2 regions of the Phytohabitans sp. LJ34 genome follow, and region 2 is predicted to be linked to the other one. Evidence: riboswitches for the same ligand, from Rfam matches in the RefSeq annotation. Region 2 holds a riboswitch; the other holds the start of a gene.
The links. Region 2 has a riboswitch for cyclic di-AMP ahead of ACTMTJ_RS23440 (NlpC/P60 family protein). Riboswitches for the same ligand answer to the same signal wherever they lie in the genome.
Positions count from the first base shown of each region.

Region 1: another riboswitch for cyclic di-AMP. It lies ahead of ACTMTJ_RS05860 (NlpC/P60 family protein); the one in region 2 lies ahead of ACTMTJ_RS23440 (NlpC/P60 family protein).

Region 1 is NZ_JBQHDG010000003.1:89,251-98,397, forward strand. Features, by position in the region: gene ACTMTJ_RS05830 (serpin family protein) at 1-1,113, opposite strand, end outside; gene ACTMTJ_RS05835 (C39 family peptidase) at 1,185-1,946, opposite strand; gene ACTMTJ_RS05840 (hypothetical protein) at 2,338-2,502, opposite strand; gene ACTMTJ_RS05845 (TVP38/TMEM64 family protein) at 2,664-3,398, opposite strand; gene ACTMTJ_RS05850 (type 1 glutamine amidotransferase) at 3,395-4,111, opposite strand; gene ACTMTJ_RS05855 (MurT ligase domain-containing protein) at 4,101-5,321, opposite strand; cyclic di-AMP (ydaO/yuaA leader) riboswitch at 5,698-5,820, shown strand; gene ACTMTJ_RS05860 (NlpC/P60 family protein) at 5,826-6,650, shown strand; gene mraZ (division/cell wall cluster transcriptional repressor MraZ) at 6,974-7,405, shown strand; partial or broken gene rsmH (16S rRNA (cytosine(1402)-N(4))-methyltransferase RsmH) at 7,596-8,549, shown strand; gene ACTMTJ_RS05875 (hypothetical protein) at 8,564-9,147, shown strand, end outside.
Region 2 is NZ_JBQHDG010000013.1:123,192-132,338, forward strand. Features, by position in the region: gene ACTMTJ_RS23395 (transglycosylase domain-containing protein) at 1-1,772, shown strand, start outside; gene ACTMTJ_RS23400 (DUF6158 family protein) at 2,004-2,252, opposite strand; gene ACTMTJ_RS23405 (hypothetical protein) at 2,309-2,704, shown strand; gene ACTMTJ_RS23410 (DUF3817 domain-containing protein) at 2,719-3,030, shown strand; gene ACTMTJ_RS23415 (DUF397 domain-containing protein) at 3,020-3,250, opposite strand; gene ACTMTJ_RS23420 (DUF397 domain-containing protein) at 3,466-3,666, opposite strand; gene ACTMTJ_RS23425 (helix-turn-helix domain-containing protein) at 3,987-4,859, shown strand; gene ACTMTJ_RS23430 (helix-turn-helix domain-containing protein) at 4,887-5,735, shown strand; gene ACTMTJ_RS23435 (DUF6232 family protein) at 5,839-6,381, opposite strand; cyclic di-AMP (ydaO/yuaA leader) riboswitch at 6,910-7,002, shown strand; gene ACTMTJ_RS23440 (NlpC/P60 family protein) at 7,114-8,070, shown strand; gene ACTMTJ_RS23445 (DNA-3-methyladenine glycosylase family protein) at 8,215-9,123, shown strand.

The DNA.
Region 1 (9,147 bases), on a different contig from region 2:
GCCGACGACGCCGGCGAAGAGCGGCACCCCGGTCGGCACGTGCGTGATGGCGAAGGCGAACGGCAGGTCGGCACTGACCACTGTGGTCGGTGGCTGGCGCATCGAGGTGAGCATCATCAACCCCGTGGCGGCGGCCGCCTCGGTGCCCCACTCGTCCACTGTGATCGTCGCCCGCTGCACGGCGCCGTCGACGCGGAGCCCGGGGTGGATGCCGCCCAGGTCCGCCTCCGGCGCGAAGACCGTCCGCAGGCCGAGGGACTTCAGCGGTGGTACAAGATCGATGTGCGAGCCGTAATCGAACCGCGGCATGGCCAACCCGACGTAGGTCGGGACGAGTGATCGGGTCACGGCGGCGAGCAGGTCGGGCGCGAGCAGTGCGTCCGGCGCCTGGTCGTCCGCCGGCACGATGAGCCGCATGGCGAGGTCGGCGCCCTTGTAGGGGAGCTCGACGGCCTGCCAGTCGGGCCCGGCGGCGTAGGCGAGGTCGGCGGTGAGGTGCATCATCGGCACCCGCACCGGCCCGCCGGCCGCGGCGAAGTGCTCGTGGGTCGTCTCGCCCTCGGCGAACGGGTGCCGCCACGGGGCCTTGAGGTAGATCGCGTTGGCGAGCACCAGGCGGGTGGCGGGGGAGAGGGCGTCGAAGAGGCGCGGGATGCGGCCGGCGGTGGTGTCGTGCACCCACGCGTTGATGACCTCGGCGCCGTCGCGGGCGAAGTCGACCGGGTGCACGCCGGTGCCGTAGTGCGTGGCCAGCGTCTCCAGGAACTCCGCGCCGACCGGCAGGCCGTGCTGGGTGAACAGGCCGTTGGCGACGCGCACGTGGTCGGTGGCGGCCTGCCGCGAGATCGCGTTGAACGCCGCGTGCGTGCCCTCCGCCGGAAAGCCGAGCACGCGGTCGATCTCCGCCGCCGTCTCGCCGCCCGCGCCGGCACGTGCCATGGCGAACGCGTATGCCAGCGACAGGGGGGAGCAGACCCAGTTGGTGGTCGTGGCCCGCTCGGCGAGCGCGTGGCCCACGCGGGTGATGCCGGCGGCCACCTCGGCGATCGGTGCGTCGCCGGGCGGGGCGACCCGCTCGACGCCTTCGGCCGTGAGGGTGGGTACGGCTGCCATCTGTCCAGAGTATGCGGCCGCGGCCGGCTTCGCGCCGGCCGCGGCCGATCGTACTGGTCCCTTGTGGATCGTCAGGCGCTGTAGCCGCGCTCGGCGATCCAGTTGGCGGCCGAGATGGTGCTCATCCAGTAGGTGCCACCGTTCGAGGTGTCGAACGGGTCCGCGATCCGCACGGTGCGGCCCTGGTCGCGGTAGCCGACGATGGTCAGGTAGTGCCCACCCTCGTACGAGTGCGCCTTACCGTTGACGTCGGTGGCGGTGCCCTTGATGTTCGCCACGACCGGGTAGCCGTGGCTCAGGGCGCGCATGACGTCCGCCTGGAGGCGGTCCATCTCCGCGGGCTTGGCGGACGGGCCGGGGATCTCCCGCGTGCGGTAGAAGTCGGTCCCGTTCACCTTGTTGAGCACGCGCGTGGTCTCGTGCGCCGAGTTGGTGCCGTTCTCGGTGGTGCCCAGGCTCTTCGCCAGGTCGTACTGGCTCGGCGCGGGCCCACGCGCGGAGAGCGCGATGCGGGTCGCCGCCGGGGCGCAGAAGTAGTACGTGCTCTGCTCCTGGTAGCCGAAGCGGACCTGGGCGGCGGCCTTCGCCGGGACCGCCTTCTTGGCGGGGGCGGTGTGCTTCTTGGCGGTGTTCGCCGGCTTGCCGTCGGCCTTGGCGGCCACGGTGGCCGTCGCGGCGGGAGGCGCCGCGCTGGCCGGGTCGTTGGCGGCCTGGATAGCGGCCGGGCCGCCGACAGTGCCGGCGGCGAGTGCCAACCCAGCGGCGAACATGGCCGGCCGGTGGAGCCGGTTCCTGTCGATGGACGGCAGCCACCGATCGAGGACGTGCTTCATCACAGGGGAACCCTTTCGTTTGCTGGGGGATGGTCGCTCCGCGGCGGGCTCTTCGGCGAGGGCCACGGGCGGCGCTTGCGGCATCTCGTCGTACTGGCCGCGAACGCGAAGGCACGCTCGGTTGGGGTTCCGGCGTGCCGGGGATGTCAACCGGCCGGTAACCCGATCCATTCCCCGGGCCGGGACGTGGCCCGGGTCACTGGCTGGGCGCCCGACACCATGGGGCCATTGGGTCCGAATGCGCCGGACCGTCCGGGGTGGGCGGCCGGACCGCCGGGCCCGGGGCGGGCCGCCGCCCGGTGGGCACACCCCGGCCCGTCAAGCCATCGCGGCCGGTCCGTGCGGCCGCCATGCGGGCGGCCCGGGCGCCCGCGGGCGGCGGCCGGTCAGGTCACTGCACCGGTCCGTCGTGCTTTTTTGCCGTCACGTGCCAGAATCCGGCAACGGCCACCACAGCGCCCAGAAAGGCGACGAACGGCGGCATGATCGCGGCCGTGATGGCCAGCGCGAAGAACCCGATGACGATGGCCCAGAGGACCCTTGTGCCCCCACTCACGTACCACTCCCGTTGTCGTGCGGTAGTGGCCGGCGCAGGGGGCACCGGCGATGCGGGCATACGACCCGCCCAGGAGTAAACGAGCGACCACCCGGTGAGGTGGTCGTGTGGGGCGTTTTACGTAGTTTGGGACCGCGTGTCCGCCGCCCGCGGGAGAGAGATCAGGCGGCTGCTGCCGCGGCGGCGCGGCGGGAGCGGCGCCACTTCGTGACGATGATCGTGGTGGCTACCAGGCCGAGGCCGGCCGGGGCGATGGCGAACCAGTTGATGTCGCCGGGTGAGGCCACCGCGGCGCCCATGGCCGCGTAGCCGAAGGCGGACGGTATCGACGCCAGCACGCTGCCGACCAGGAACGGGCGCAGCCGCGCGCCGGTCGTGCCGTAGCCGTAGCTGATCAGGCCGAAGCCGCCGACCGGGAGCAGGCGTACGGTCACCACGCCGAGCACGCTCTGCCGGGCGAACCAGCCGTCGAGGCGGGCGAGGCGGCCGCGGACGCGTTCGGCGACGAAGTCTCGGCCAAGCGTGCGGCCGACGGTGAAGCCGAGCAGGGCGGCGAGCAGCGCGGCGCCGAGCGCGTAGCTGGCGCCGCCGACCGTGCCGAAGAGCGCGCCCCACGCGAAGGACACCAGCGTGCGGGGGACGAGTACCACCATCATCAGCGCGCCCACGACGACCGCCGCCGGTGGTGCGAGCGGGCCGAGGCGGTCGACCAGGCGGGGGGCGTCGGCCAGGTCGGGCTGGGGGAGCAGCAGCACGGTGAGGCCGAAGAGGACCAGGATCGCGAGCAGCAGCGTGAAGCGGGCCACCGACCGCTGCCGCAGGCGGGGCGCCAGCGCACGCAGGCGGGGGGCCGACGCTCGCAGGCGGGGGGCCAGCGCCCGCAGGCGGGCGATCACGAGGCCGCCGTCGCGGCCATGCGCTCCGCGCGGAGGCGGTCTGACCACGTGTCGTCGAGTGGGGGGAGCGAGTCGTAGCCGGTGGCCCAGCGCAGCAGCAGGTCGGCGATGGCCGGGTTGCGGGAGAGGGCGGGCCCGTGGGAGTACGTGCCGAGGAGCTTGCCGCGCCACGCGCCCTCGGTCGCGCCGTCGTTGCCGATGCCGGTGGTGACCCGGGCCAGCGGGGATACGCCGGCGCCAAGGTGGGTGCGGCCGCCGTGGTTTTCGAAGCCGGTCAGCGGAGGCAGGCCGAGCCGCGGGTCGATCGGGCCGCCGAGCTCGCCGACCGCGCGGGTGGGGCCCCGGTCGGAGTGGAAGTCGAGCAGGTTGAGGCCGGGGTACTGGGTGCCCTTGGCGAAGAACGAGCCGCCGAGCAGCTGGTAGCCGGCGCAGACCGCGAACACCACCGAGCCCTGCGCCACGGCGCGGTGCAGGCCGCCGTCGCCGATCAGCCGCTGGGCGGCGAGGGCCTGCGGGCCGTCTTCGCCGCCGCCGAGCAGGTAGATGTCGGCGGTGGTGGGCAGCGGCTGGTCGGAGCGCACCTCCAGCGTCTGCACCGGCAGCCCGCGCAGCGCGGCTCGGCGGGCGAGGATGAGCAGGTTGCCCCGGTCGCCGTACGTGGACAGCAGGTCGGGGTAGATCCAGACGATGCGGATGGTGCTGTCAGAGGACACGGTCGAGCTCCGCTCGGATGTCTTGGAACGCGGTGTAGTTGGCGATCACTTCCAGCCGGCCGGGCGGCACGAGCCGCACCGCCTCGCCGAAGGTACGTACGTGCTGGAACCGCACGTCGTTCACCTCGAGGCGTACCGCCAGGTCGTACGCACGGTCACCGGTGATGAGCACCTGGCGGCCGCGCAGCGGGCTGAAGTCGACGTCGAACAGCCACGACGTGTCGAGCCCGTCGGGGTCGCGCGCGTTGATCGAGAGCAGTGTCGGCGCGTTATCGGCCATGTCGAACGCCTCCAGCCAGCTCGCCGGGTTTTTGGCGAGCAGCAGCCGGATGTTGCGGCCGTCGCGGACCACCTGGGCGTACCGGCCGGCGACCGAGGCGACCGTGGAGAGGCGGGAGACCGCGTCGGTCGGGCGGACGCCGAACTGGGCCGCCACGGCGAGCGCGGTGGCCGCGTTGCCGAGGTTGACCCGGCCGGGGAGCTGGAGCGAGATCTTGTGCCAGGCGCCGCGCGGGTCGACCACGCCCTCGTCCTCGACCACCCACTGCGGCACCGGCCGGCGCAGCGAGCAGCCGGTGCACCACCACTGGTCGGCCTGGCGCTCGATCGGCGAGCCGCACTCGGGGCAAACCCATGAGTCGTCATGCCACCGCTGGCCGGCGCTAAACCACGTGACGGCGGGAGAACCGGCGGCGGCCCACACGACCATCGGGTCGTCGGCGTTGGCCACCACGTGCACGCCGGGGTGCTCGGCAAGCGCGGTGCGCCACATCTGGGCCATCATCGCGACCTCTTTGGCCCGGTCGAGCTGGTCACGGGAGAGGTTGAGCAGTGCCACCACGCGCGGCTCGGTGGCGACCAGCACCCTGGGCAGGTAGTGCTCGTCGACCTCCAGCACCGCGTACGGCGTCTGGCCGGCCTTGGCGAGCGCGGAGGTGTGGCCGGTCGGCATGTTGGCGCCGAACCCGTTTGTCGCGACCGGCCCGAGCACGCCCACGGCGGCCGCGGCGAGGCGGGTCGTGGTGGTCTTGCCGTTGGTGCCGGAGATCAGGGCGATCGCGCGCCCCGCGGCGAGGTGGGCGAGGAGGTCTGGGTCGATCTTGAGGCCGATCCAGCCGCCGATCACCGAACCGTCGCCGCGCCCAGCCGCTCGCGACAGGGCGGCCGCCGTGCGGGAGACCGAGCTGGCGACCTTCGCCCGCAGGGGCATCTTGCCGTCCGTCACGGAGGCGAGGTTACCAACGCAGTCTGGATCTCCACTCGACCGTCGGGAAACCGTCCGTCGCGCGCGATGTGTGTGGCGATACTCACCGTGAGCGATCAACGAAGCGTGAGTCCGAGTTCGACAGAGTGTCGCGACATTTAGGACAGTGGCCTTAACGACCGCTCATATTCTTGCGTGCCAAACTCGCTCCGTAAGATTCTCGTCACAGCGTGTGGAGAACGGCATCCGCTACAAACGTTGAGCCGGGTCGTTCACCCGGCCGCGCCGCCGAGACACGCCGAGCCCTGCCCGCTCGTCCGGTGCGGACCTTGGAGCCACACAACGGCATAGCGGGCGGGGACGGGGGACCCAGGATCTGCGGTCCCGACCCACGCCGGGGAGACCCGGCCGGGCTGAGGCCTTGGGGTGAAGCCGCCACGGCGGCCGGGCAATCCTTCCCGCCCGAACCCGACAGCTCACCTCGCAGGCGTGCCGGAGGGAACACATACCGTGCACGAACTCCGTTCGGGCCGGCACAGGCTGCCCGCGAAAAGGCGGGCCGGCCGGCTCGCGCTCGCCGTCGGGCTCTGCGTGTGCGCCGGCCAGCTGCTGGCCGGTCCCGCGCTCGCCGAAGCCGCGCCCGTGTCGACCACCACCGTCGCCGCCGCGCAGGCGGCCGCGTCGGTCACTCCACACGTGACGATCAAGCCGAACACCGCCCGCCTGCCGTGGGGCAACACGCTGGTGCTCACTGCCACGATCACCGACCCGAGCACCCGCAAGGCGGTCTGGGGCGGCACCGTCCAGTTCCAGGTGTGGAAGGGCGGGAAGTGGGTCAGCACCGGCACCCGTCCGGTCTACTCCACCGGCAAGTCGATCCTCTCCATCAAGCCGTACGAGAGCCGCATGTACCGGGCCGTCTACAGCGGACGTGGCTCGTACAAGGGGACGGTCACCGGCCGGACCTCGGTCGCGGTGATCGCCAGCCGGGCCAAGGTGCTCGCCGAAGCGCGCAAGCACATCGGCAAGCCGTACAAGTTCGGCGCCGTAGGACCCTCGGCTTTCGACTGCTCGGGCTTCACCAAGTACGTGTACAAGAAGGCCGCCGGGCGGGTGCTCCCGCACAAGGCGAACGACCAGCAGCGCTCGGGCACCGGCGTGGCGAAGAACAAGGCGCTCCCCGGCGACCTGATCGTGATCCGCTCCGGCTCGTACGGCACCCACGTCGGCATCTACGCCGGCGGCGGCTACATGTACGACTCGCCGCGCGCCGGTGTGCGGGTCGGCAAGCACAAGATCTGGTCGAGCAACTACGTGGTGCGCCGGCTCGCCTAGTCGCTCCACTTCCCTCCCCGGCACCGATACATCACCCCATCCCCCCAACGATCCAGGGCAAGCCCATCCGGGTTTGCCCTGGATCGTCTCTGGGGTCGGTTGCCCCCTCCGGCCTGTCGCCATCCGGACCCTCCACCGCCCTCCACCGCATTTGACGTGCGGTTTTGTCAAGGGGGTCACCCGAGCAACGCTGCGATTCCGGTTGCGAGTGGAGGGAAGTGGAGTACAGTGGGGCGCAGTGGCAGGGTTACTCACCGGAGGGACCCGCCGGCCCCGGGGGACAGCGGCTCCGCGAAAGCCGCCAGAGGCGAGGGGGTGGGCCGATGTTTCTCGGCACCCACACCCCGCGCCTGGACGAAAAGGGCCGGTTGATCCTTCCGGCGAAGTTTCGCGACGAGCTGGCGGGAGGTGTCGTGATCACAAAAGGGCAGGAGCGCTGCCTCTACGTCTTCCCAGCACCCGAGTTCCAGCGGATCGCGGGCCAGCTACGCGAGACGCCGATGACACACAAGGCGGCTCGGGCCTACAGCCGGGTGTTCTTCGCGAGCGCCCACGACGAGGTGCCCGACAAGCAGGGCCGGGTGACGATCCCGGGCCACCTGCGGGAGTACGCCGGGTTGAGCCGCGAACTCGTCGTGATCGGTGCGAGCAGCCGGGTGGAGATCTGGGACAAGCAAGCGTGGGACACCTATCTCTCCGAGAGCGAAGACGACTTCGCGGGCATCGAGGAGGGGGTGCTGCCCGGAGGACTCTAAGGGCTGGCAGACGCCGTACTGCGAGATCTCCAGCCGCTCCTGCACCTGACGTCTCTTCCCCGATGTCAGGCGCGTCCCGGCCTCCCCGCGAAGGAGGCTCACGGAAGAGCGGATGGGGATCTGGCAGTACGGCGCACGGTTCTTCGGGCACCGGGCGCATGGGCACACGGGCGGGTCACTGGGGGTCGAGATGGGGGAGCTGCGCGGCACGCACGTGCCGGTGCTGCTGGAGCGGTGCCTCGCGCTGCTCGCGCCCGCGCTCGACCGGGGTGACCGTACGACCGTGCACGTGGACGCCACCCTCGGGCTCGGCGGCCACGCGGAGGCGGTGCTCCGGGCGCATCCCCGGACCGTCCTGATCGGACTCGACCGGGACACCGAGGCGCTCGCGCACGCGCGGGCCCGGCTGGAGCCGTTCCGCGGGCGCGCGCACCTCGTGCACGCGGTCTACGACGAGCTGCCGCGGGTGCTCGACCTGCTCGACTACGAGCGGGTCGACGGGGTGCTCTTCGACCTCGGGGTGTCGTCCCTCCAGCTCGACGCGCCCGACCGCGGGTTCGCCTACGCGCAGGACGCGCCGCTGGACATGCGCATGGACCAGACCCGCGGCCGGACGGCCGAGGAGGTCGTCAACGAGTACGAGGCGCCCGAGCTGATCAGGGTGCTGCGGGTGTACGGCGAGGAGAAGTTCGCCGCACGGATCGCCGCGGCGATCGTGCGCGAGCGGGCGAAGGCGCCCATCACCTCGTCGGCACGGCTGGCCGCGCTGGTGCGGGACGCGATACCCGCGGCGGCGAGGCGCACCGGGGGGCACCCCGCCAAGAGAACGTTCCAAGCACTTCGCATCGAGGTAAACGGCGAGCTGGCCGCGCTGGAAAGGGCGCTGCCGTTCGCGCTCGACGCCCTCGCGCCGGGTGGCCGCGCGGTGGTCCTGTCCTACCACTCGCTGGAGGACCGGATCGCCAAGCGGGCGCTCGCCGCGCGGGCACGGAGCACCGGGCCGGTCGACCTGCCGGTCGAGCTGCCCGGCACCGGGCCGACGCTGCGGCTGCTCAGCCGCGGCGCCGAGCCACCGAGCGAGGAGGAGGTCGCGGCAAACCCGCGCGCCGCATCAGTGCGGCTGCGGGCCGCGGCCCGGATCGAAGAGGGGGAGGGGACATGAACGCCATCGGGAGCAGCAGGATCAAGACGACAGGAGCACCGCGGTCGGGGGGCCGGACCGCGGAGCGGGAACACCGGACGGTCGGCAACACCGCGCTGAAGACCGAGCCGATCGACACCGCGCGGGATTCCGCGGCGCCGGGGGGCGCACCGCGGGAGCGCAAGGTCGTGCCGTGGCTGCGGGTCGCGCCGCCGCTGCCGGTGGCGGTGCCGCGGGCACCGTTCATCGCGCTGATCCTGGTCGTCGTGGTCGGCGGCGTGCTGGGCATCCTCGTGGTCAACACGAAGATCAACGAGAACGCCTTCCGGCTGAGCGAGCTGCGCGAGCAGCAGTCCGCGCTCGACGTGCAGGAGCAGCAGCTCAAGCAGGAGATCGCGCGGGCCGAGGACCCGGGCAACCTCACCGCCCAGGCCCTCCGGCTGGGTCTCGTGCAGGGCACCCCGGTGCAGATCCGGCTGCCCGACGGCCGGGTGACCGGCATGATGACGCCCGCCACGCAGGCGCCGTCGATCACCAGCCAGCAGGGCACCGGCACCGGCACCGGCGAGCAGGCGGGTGGCACGGGCACCGGCCAGCAGGG
Region 2 (9,147 bases):
CACCGTTCGGTCACAACACGTACGGGGTCAACGCCGCCAGCCAGTTCTACTTCGGGAAGAAGCCGAAGGACCTGACCATCCCGGAGGCGGCGCTGATCGCCGGCATGGTCAAGTCGCCCACCTACAACGACCCGCTGGATCCCAAGGGCAAGGAGCGCGCGCTCGACCGGCGCAACTGGGTGATCGGCCAGATGGTGGAGATCAAGGCGATCACCGCGGCCGAAGGCGAGGCCGCGAAGAAGGTCAAGCTGACGGTCAAGGGAAAGCGCCCGCCGAAGGGCTGCACGGTCACCAAGCCGAACGACTGGGGCTTCTTCTGCGACTACTTCCGCCGGTGGTGGCTCGGCCAGGAGGCCTTCGGCGCCACGCCGTACGACCGCGAGCGGCGGCTGCACGGTGGCGGCTACCGCGTCGTAACCACGCTCGACCCGAGCGTGCAGAAGAAGGCCCGGGACAACGTGGAGGAGCACCTCAAGACCGGCAACAAGCACGCGCTCATGGTCGCCGCGATCGAGCCGGGCACCGGGCGGGTGCGCGCGCTCGCCACCAACCGGGTGTTCAAGCTCGACAACTCCAAGAACAAGCCCACGACCAATCCGAAGAACCAGGGGCAGAGGGGCACCTACCCGAACACCACCAACCCGTTGCTCACGGGGGGCAGCGGTTACCAGTTCGGGTCGACCTTCAAGATCTTCACGCTGGTGGCCGCGCTCGAGAAGGGATATCCGCTCGCCACCACGATCAACGCCCCGCAGCAGTACAAGTCCAAGTACCACGCCTCGGGCAGCTCGGCCTGCCCCGGCACCGACCAGTGGTGCCCGAAGAACAGCAGCCCCAGCCTCGCCGGCGTGCACAACGCCTGGACCGGCTTCGGCAAGTCGGTCAACACGTACTTCGTGCCGCTGGAGGAGATGGCCGGCGCGGCCAACACCGTGGAAGCCGCGAAGAAACTGGGCATCCGCTTCCTCAACGAGGACGACGCCAGCATGGCGAACGACAAGGAGAAGGCCGACGGGTGGGGCTCCTTCACGCTCGGCGTCTCCGGCACGACCCCGCTCGACCTCGCCAACGCGTACGCCACCCTCGCCGCGGACGGCAGGCACTGCGAGCCGATCCCGGTACAGGAGATCAAGGACTTCGAGGGCAAGAAGCTCGACGTCGCCAACCCACGCTGCGACCAGGCGGTCGACCGTGACGTGGCGCGCGCCGCGATCGACGCCGCGCGGTGCCCGGTTGGCGACAGGTCCGCGTTCGGCGAGTGCAACGGCACGACCGCCGCCGACGCGTTCCGCACCATCAAGCACCCGATCGCCGGCAAGACCGGTACGACCGACAGCAAGCGCACCGCCTCGCTGGTCGTCACCAGCCGGACGATGGCGGTCGCCGGCATCCTGGTCGACCCGGACTGGCCGGAGACCACGGCGAACATGGACCACGGCATCGTCAACCCCGCCGTGTACGAGACGCTCGCCGACATCATGCGGGGCAAGGCGCAGCAGGACTTCCCGCGCCCCAGCCAGAAGATCGCGTACGGCACGCAGCGCCAGATCCCGACCGTCACCTGCCAGACCGTCGAAGCAGCGACGTCCACATTGGAGGGTCAGGGTTTCCGGGTCGAGGTGAACGAGGTGCCGATCCCGTCGTCCTGCCCCGCCGGCACGGTCGCCGGCACCGAACCGGCCGGACGCACCATCGACGGCGGCCTGGTGGTGCTTCGCAAGAGCAATGGGGTCGCCGGCCCCCCTCCCACCGCGTCGCCTCCCACGCGGTAAGAGGCCGGCACGCAAAGAGCGCCGCCCGGTGGGATGGCCACCGGGCGGCGCTGGCGTCGGTGTGCAGGTCGCCTCTCGGCGAGTGGCACGACGCGGCTCCAGCCGGACGGTATTCCGCGAAGGCAAATAGGTGAGGCCCGGGGACACTGGACACACCGTCAGTCATCTCAACGGCACGCCCCCGCCAGGTGTTCCGGGGCCCGGGGGTGGCCCGCGCCACACCCGACCGGCTCAGTCGCGGAGGCGGCTCGGGTCGACCTCCCGGCCGGGATAACGGGTGAGGTACTCCGTCTCCAGCTCGGCCGTGCGCCGCAGGTGGTTGGCCACCGCGGCGTCGGAGCCGTGTCGCAGCGTGTCCAGCCGGGTCCGGTGCAGGCTGCTCATCTCCCGGAAGAGGTCGTCATCGGTGAGGTCGGCCCCGTCGACACCGGTGTCGAGCTCGGCCGCCGCGCCTTCGGCGTACTGCGCAGGTCCGCTCATGTCCCACCGTTGCCCGGCCCGAACCTCGCCGAAACCCCGCCGGTACTCTCGGGCGTATGAGGCGGCTGTGGTCACCGGCGTGGATCGCGCGCCACGTGCTCGCGGTCGGGCTCGTGGCCGGCTTCCTGGCCCTCGGCTGGTGGCAGATCAGCCGAGCCGCCGGGGGCAACACCCTCAGTTGGGCGTACGCGTTCGAGTGGCCCGTGTTCGCCGCGTTCGTGGTGTTCATCTGGGTGCGCGAGGTGCGCCTCACGCTCCGCGGTAAGCCCGAGGTGCCGGTCTCACCGGCCCCGTCGGGCTCAGCGGCCACGGCCTACCGCCGCCCCGTCCGCACCGCGCGGCAGCCCGTCGGGTACGACGATGGCGCCGACCCGGAGCTTGCGGCGTACAACCGATATCTGGCCTGGCTCAACGAGCACCCGGACGCCCGGCCCGCCGACTACCCGGGGTGAGTAGAGGAGTAACCGTGGGGGGAGCCCTGCTGCGCTACCGCGCGATCGCGTACATCGTGGGCGTGGTCCTGATCGTGCTCGTGGTGATCGGCATGCCGCTCAAGTACGTCTGGGACGAGCCTTCCATCGTGGAGACCGTAGGCCCGGCACACGGCTTCCTCTACATGATCTACCTGGTCGCGGTCTTCGACCTGGCCCGCCGCGCCCGGTGGGGGCTGCGTCGCATGCTTCTGGTCATGCTCGCGGGCACGATTCCGTTTCTTTCCTTCTACGCCGAGCGGGTCGCGACCCGGTGGGTGCGCGAGCCCGTCGCCGTCACCGGTTGAACTCACCGGCGCGCAGCGCCGCGCAGAACACCCTCCATGCTGTCGCGGTGACCTCAATGAACGGCCCGTCCGGCGACGCAGAGTTACGGATCGCGACGTGAGCCTCGTCCAAGGCCACCTCGACACAGTTCAGCGACTCACACTGCCCGCTCTTACGCCACTTCGTCGGTCCATCCGCCACGGCAACCTGCCCCTCCGCGGGCTGGTGCGCGCCGGCCATGACGGCACCGCCCCGCACTCGCGCTGCTATCAAATGTTCCATGCCGAGGCATATGCAGAAAGGAGGGCGTACATGAATGAATGACCTCCTCGCCGCTACCAATGTGCCACACGCCGTCGCGGCTTCCGTGAACAACAAAAAGAGGCATCCGTCGTGGATGCCCCGCTGGTGCCGGAGGAGAGCTCCCCGGGCGGAGAGACCCGGGGAACAGGACCCTACTGAAGGTCGAACTGACCTGCGCGAACGCCGCTGATGAACGCTGCCCACACCGGGCGGGCGAAGGCCAACTGCGTGTCCGGAACCGAGTTGTTGCGAATAGCAACCTCGTCGGCGCGCTCGGCTACCTCGACGCAGTTGTGCGCCTCGCAGCGTGCGCTCTTCCGCCACACGTCGGTGACGGAATGTGTCTGGGACATCCGGTGCTCCTCTTAAGCAGCCGCAAATGTCGCGGCAGAGCGCCGTGACGCCACACTGTAGCGCATGAAGAGTGGACCGATGCGCCCAAACCGCCGCACTTACGGCCGAGTCCGAACTGCCCCTTTGACGGATGCTCAGGCACCCCGGGCACGATGCTGGAAAAGCTAGCAGGGCAGGTGTAGCCTTCACAAGACTAGCTAAATGGCAGGTCGCGTCTAGCCAGGTGGCATTCTGCACAGATCATTTTCTTGCACGGACGGGTCTACTGCACGGTGACACATCGTGGGCGCGTGACGCGCGCAGCCGGGGAGGGTCGCCGATGACGACGGTGCACGGGCCTACGGTCGGCCGGCGCCGGCTGCGGTCCGCGCTGCGCCGGGCGAGAGACGCCGCCGGGCTGACCCAGGAGCAGGTGGCGGCCGCCATGGACTGGTCGCTCTCCAAGCTGATCCGCATCGAGGCCGGCTCCGTGTCGATCTCCACCAACGACGTCAAGGCGCTGCTCGGTCACTACCGGATGACCGACCAGCACCAGATCAACGAGCTGGTCGAGCTGGCCCGGGTCTCCCGGCGCCGCACCTGGTGGTCGCAGTACAAAGACACCCTCCCCAGTGCCTACGCGGCGTACATCGGGCTGGAGGCGGAGGCGTTCAAGCTCTCCTTCTTCCAGCCCTCCGGCATCCCCGGCCTCCTACAGACCGACTCCTACGCGCGGGCCGCCGTCACCGCGGCCTCGACCACCGTGGGCGACACGATGGACGCGGAGCAGATCGAGCTCCGACACGCGATCCGCATGCGGCGGCAAAAGGAAGTGCTCGACCGCCCCGACCGGCCACACATCGACGTGGTGCTCGACGAAGCCGCGCTGCACCGGCAGACCGGCGGCCCGGAGAGCCTGCGCGAGCAGCTGCGTCACCTGGCCGACGTCGGACGGCGCGCCCAGGTGACGATCAGGGTGCTCCCGTTCACGGCGGGCGACTACGCCCCTCAAGGCCCGTTCGTGATCCTGCGCTTCCCTGACGATGACGACACCGACATCGTCTATCTCGAGGGAGTGCTCGCCCAAGACGTGCTCGACCGCCCCACCGACGTAGCGGCGTATCAGCAGATGTTCGACCGACTCTGGGAGATGTCCCTCCAGCCCGACGAGTCCCTCGAAAAGATCACCAAGATGGCCGACCAGCTCGGCTGATCGGCGAAACAACGCAGGAGCGGCGGCATGACTGCGACATATGGACCCACCGTTGGTCGGCGACGGTTGCGGTCCGCGTTGCGCGCGGCGCGTGAGGCGGCAGGCTTCACGCAGGAGCAGGTTGCCACGGAGATGGACTGGTCCCTGTCGAAGATCATCCGGATCGAGTCAGGTGCCGTCGGCGTCTCGCCCATCGACGCGCGCGCCCTGCTGCGGCTCTACGGGGTGACCGACAAGCCGCGGGTCGACGAGCTCGTCGGGCTGGCCCGTTCGTCGCGGGTGCGCCGGTGGTGGTCGTCGTACGCGGGCGCCCTCCCCGCGCCGTACACGGCCTACATCGGGCTGGAGGCGGAGACCTCGTCGGTGCTCTGCTACACGCCCACCAAGCTCCCCGCGCTCTTCCAGACCGAGGCTTACGCGGCCAAGGCGCTGCGCCGCCAGCCGGGCGCCGACGAGGAGAGCCAGATCGCGGTGCGGCTCGCCCGCCAGCGGGAGGTGCTGGGCAAGGACGACCCGCCACACATCACCGCGGTGATCGACGAGGCGGTCGTGCGGCGCATCGCCAGCGACCCGCGTACGAAGCGGGAGCAGCTGGAGCGGCTCGTCTCGCTGTGCGGCGAGCCCAACATCACCATCCAGGTGCTGCCGTTCGCGGCGGGCGTCGACGGCTTTCCCAACCCGTTCGCGATCCTGGAGTTTCCCGACCCGACCGACGACGCCGTGATGTACCTGGAAAACGGCCTCGGCGACGACGTGGTCGACCAGCCCGACCTGGTAAAGCCCTACCGGCACGAGTTTGACCGGCTGCGCGAGATGGCGCTGAGCCCGACCGAGACCCAGGACATGATCAAACGGATCGTGGGCGAGCTCGACTGAGCCCGCCCACGATCGGTGTGGCCCCCCGGCCCCACCGCGCCCCTCGTCCGCCGTTGACCCGCTTTGCCGCGCGGCGGCCGAACTCGGGACGAAGTCTCTATGGCTAGCGCATGCGCCAGATGTTCATCGTTACCAGCGGCTCGGCCAGCCCGCCGAGCCGGTATGCCTCTTGCGCCCGGAGCAGCGCCCGGGTGACCTGCCCGTACTGCCGCTCCTCGTCGCTGCTGAAGAGCAGCACCGTCATCCCGCGAAACTCGCCCCACAGCTCGTAGGCCCGCGGCCGCAGGCGGTGGCCGATCGTCGCCACGAGGAATGGGACGAACGCCACCGCCGTGAGCGCCAGGTAGGCCTGTGCACTCAGGTGGTTGAGCTCGGTGGTCATGCCGAGCGTGATCCCGATGGCGGCCAGCACGATCGCGGTCACCGTCACCGACCGCACGGTGAGCTGATGTGCTGGGCCTCGGGCCGTGTGCAGGTGCCTGAGCTCGCCGACCGGGAACCGGCGCCCACCGACGATGAACCAGTCGCGGGTAACCAGGATGCCGGGCTGTTGGTACAGCGGAGCAGGCGGTTTCGGGCTCGTTACGTCTGCTTGCGTTACGGGCTGTGCTGCTGGTGACCGCGCGGGGTAGCGAGTAGTCTGCACTTCAATGCCTCCTACGGCTCGTGAGGCGGGCTGGTGTGGTGGTTCTTGAGATCGGCACCTGGTGGCAGCCAGGTGCCGATCGTCTTTCTCGCTCTGTTCCGTCTGGCGATCAAGTGCCGCTTCAGCAACCTCAAGGGCCCTGCTGCCATTGTGCGAGATGCCATCTAGTCGAGGGAAGGGGTGCAATCAGCCACCTGGCAGATTGGCAGCGGTCGGCTAGCTGCATCGCGGGGCTTTCAGGCCCGCATATCCGATTTGTCAGCGCCGTCGCCCACCCAACGCGTAGACCGACAAATCGCCCTTCACCCGTCTGGCCGACCGACCTGGGTGTACGACCTAATCACTTAGAGTGACACAGACATTCGCCCCGTTCGCGGGCGTCCGTCACAAGTCATCCTTCCGCCACTTTCGCCCGCCCGGCCCCGACGCTAGGTTGGAGCCGCTGGTCCGGTAGTCAGTCACTCCCCCGGGTGACGCCGGTCCGGTGCCGCCTAATCGCACGACGATTACTCTCCGTCAGCGAGTTGGGGACCCACCGAATGCACTGGGGTGAATCCGCGGCCCGCCCGCCCCTCGGCGGACCCGGTAGGGCGATCTTCCCGCCCGAATCCGTCAGCTCACGTCGCCTCGCCGCTCGCGGCGAGCCGCCGCTAGCGCAAGCTGCCGAGTTTGATGGGTCGCGCGCAAGCTCGCTCACCCGGTAGGCGGCGTTGGGGAAGAAGGGTTCACCGTTTGTCTTCCGCGCGGAAGCTGCTCCACGCCCTCGTGCTGATCGGGCTCGGGATCGGGCTGACCGTGCCGGCAGCGGCCGCACAGGCCGAGCCGTCGCCGAGCGAGCTGACGGAGCAGATCAACAAGGCATCCACCGAGCTGGAGAAGGTCGTCGAGTCGTACAACAAGCTCAACGAGCAGCTCAAGCAGACCAAGGCCGCCGCCACGGCGCTCAGCGCCAAGATGGGCCCGCTGGAGGCCCAGCTCGCCAAGGCGGACACCGAGGTGGGCCAGATGGCTTCGGTGGCGTACCGGACGGGCCAGGTGGGCACCGCGAGCGCCCTGCTGAACGGCAGCGGGCCGCTCGCCGACCGGCTCGGCATGCTCGACCAGCTGGCCCGCGACCGCAAGCGGCAGCTGGAGGGTTTCACCGAGGCCGAGCGCCGGTTCACCGAGCAGAAGGCGACGCTCGACGCCACCCAGGCCAAGCAGACCGCCCAGCTCAAGGAGCTCGCGGCCGGCAAGAAGAAGATCGAGGGCGACCTCGACAAGCTGTACAAGATGCGCGAGGAGGCGTACGGCTCGGCCACCACCTCCAGCGGCGGCTACACCGGGTCGATCCCCTCGATCTCCGGTAAGGCGGGCGTGGCGGTGCGGTTCGCGTACAACGCGATCGGCACGCCCTACGTCTGGGCCGGCGAGAGCTCCAGCGGGTACGACTGCTCGGGCCTCACGCTCGCCGCCTGGCGAGCGGCCGGCAAGTCGCTGCCGCACAACGCCGCGATGCAGTGGGACGTGGTGGCACACATCGGCCGCGGCTCCCTCCAGGCGGGCGACCTCGTCTTCTACAACGGTCTCGGCCACGTCGCGATCTACGTGGGCAGCGGCAAGGTGATCCACGCGCCGCAGGCCGGCGAGAGCGTCGAGCTGGCATCGGTCGACATGATGACCCCGTACGGCTACGGCAGAGTCAGATAAATCTTCAAGTGCGCCGATCGAGGGCGGCTTGCGGCGGGTCCATCGCGGACGCGCCGTCGGCAGCCCTCGATCGGCGCACAAGTCCTTGATCGGCGGGAGGACGGGCCGGCCGGAAGTGTCGTACCGCGGGTTCACCGTCGAGGCATGACCGAAGTCTTTCTGGCGGCCACCGAGCCGTTCTCGTTCGACCTGTCCCTGCGCGCCCTGGCCGGCTTCGCGCCCTGCGCCGGTGGCCATGTGATCTCCGGGGGCCGGGTGCGCAAGGCGTTCCTGCTCGGCTCCGAGGCGGTGGTCGCCGACGTCGGGCCTGCTTCCGAGGGTCCGGGCGTCGTGCTCACCCTCCACGCCGACCGCCACCTCTTACCCACCGAGCGGGCGGTGGTGCATCGCGCCGTCGGGCGGTGGCTCGGCCTCGACGACGACCTCGGTGCCTTCCTCGACGTCGCCGGGCGCGACCCGGCCATGGCCGGGCTGCTGCGCGCCGCGCACGGGCTACACCAGGTGCGCTTCTCCTCGCTCGCCGAGGGCGCGGTCTACTTCGCGCTCGTCCAGCGGAGCACCCAGTGGTATGCGGCGGCCCGCAAGCGCCGGGTGGCCGCCGAGCTCGGGCCGTCCCTGACGCTCGACGGGGTGGAGCACGTCGCGTTCCCTTCGCTCGCCACGGTCGCCGCGCGAGACGACGCCGATCTCGTCCGCTTCGCGGGCAATCGGCTGCGCGCCCGCCGCCTGCGCGAGGTGGTCGAGGGGGTGGCCTCGCTCGACGAGGAGTGGCTCCGCACCGGGCCGTATGAGGACGTTCGCAAGGCGCTGCTGGCCCTGCCGGGCGTCGGCGCGTTCACCGCGCACGCGCTGTTGTTGCGCGTGCTCGGCCGCCCCGATGGCGTGCCGCTCCACATGCCCCAGTTCGAAGACGCCGCTCGCGCGGTGTATGGCAACCCACCGCCCAGCCCCGCCGAGTTGCGCGCGGCATACGGGTCTTCGATCGGCTGGTGGGCCTACTACGTGCGCACCGCCCGCTCGTGGCAGCCGGAAGACACCCTGGTGGCCGCATAGACGGGCGAGCGGCCGGTGTCCTAT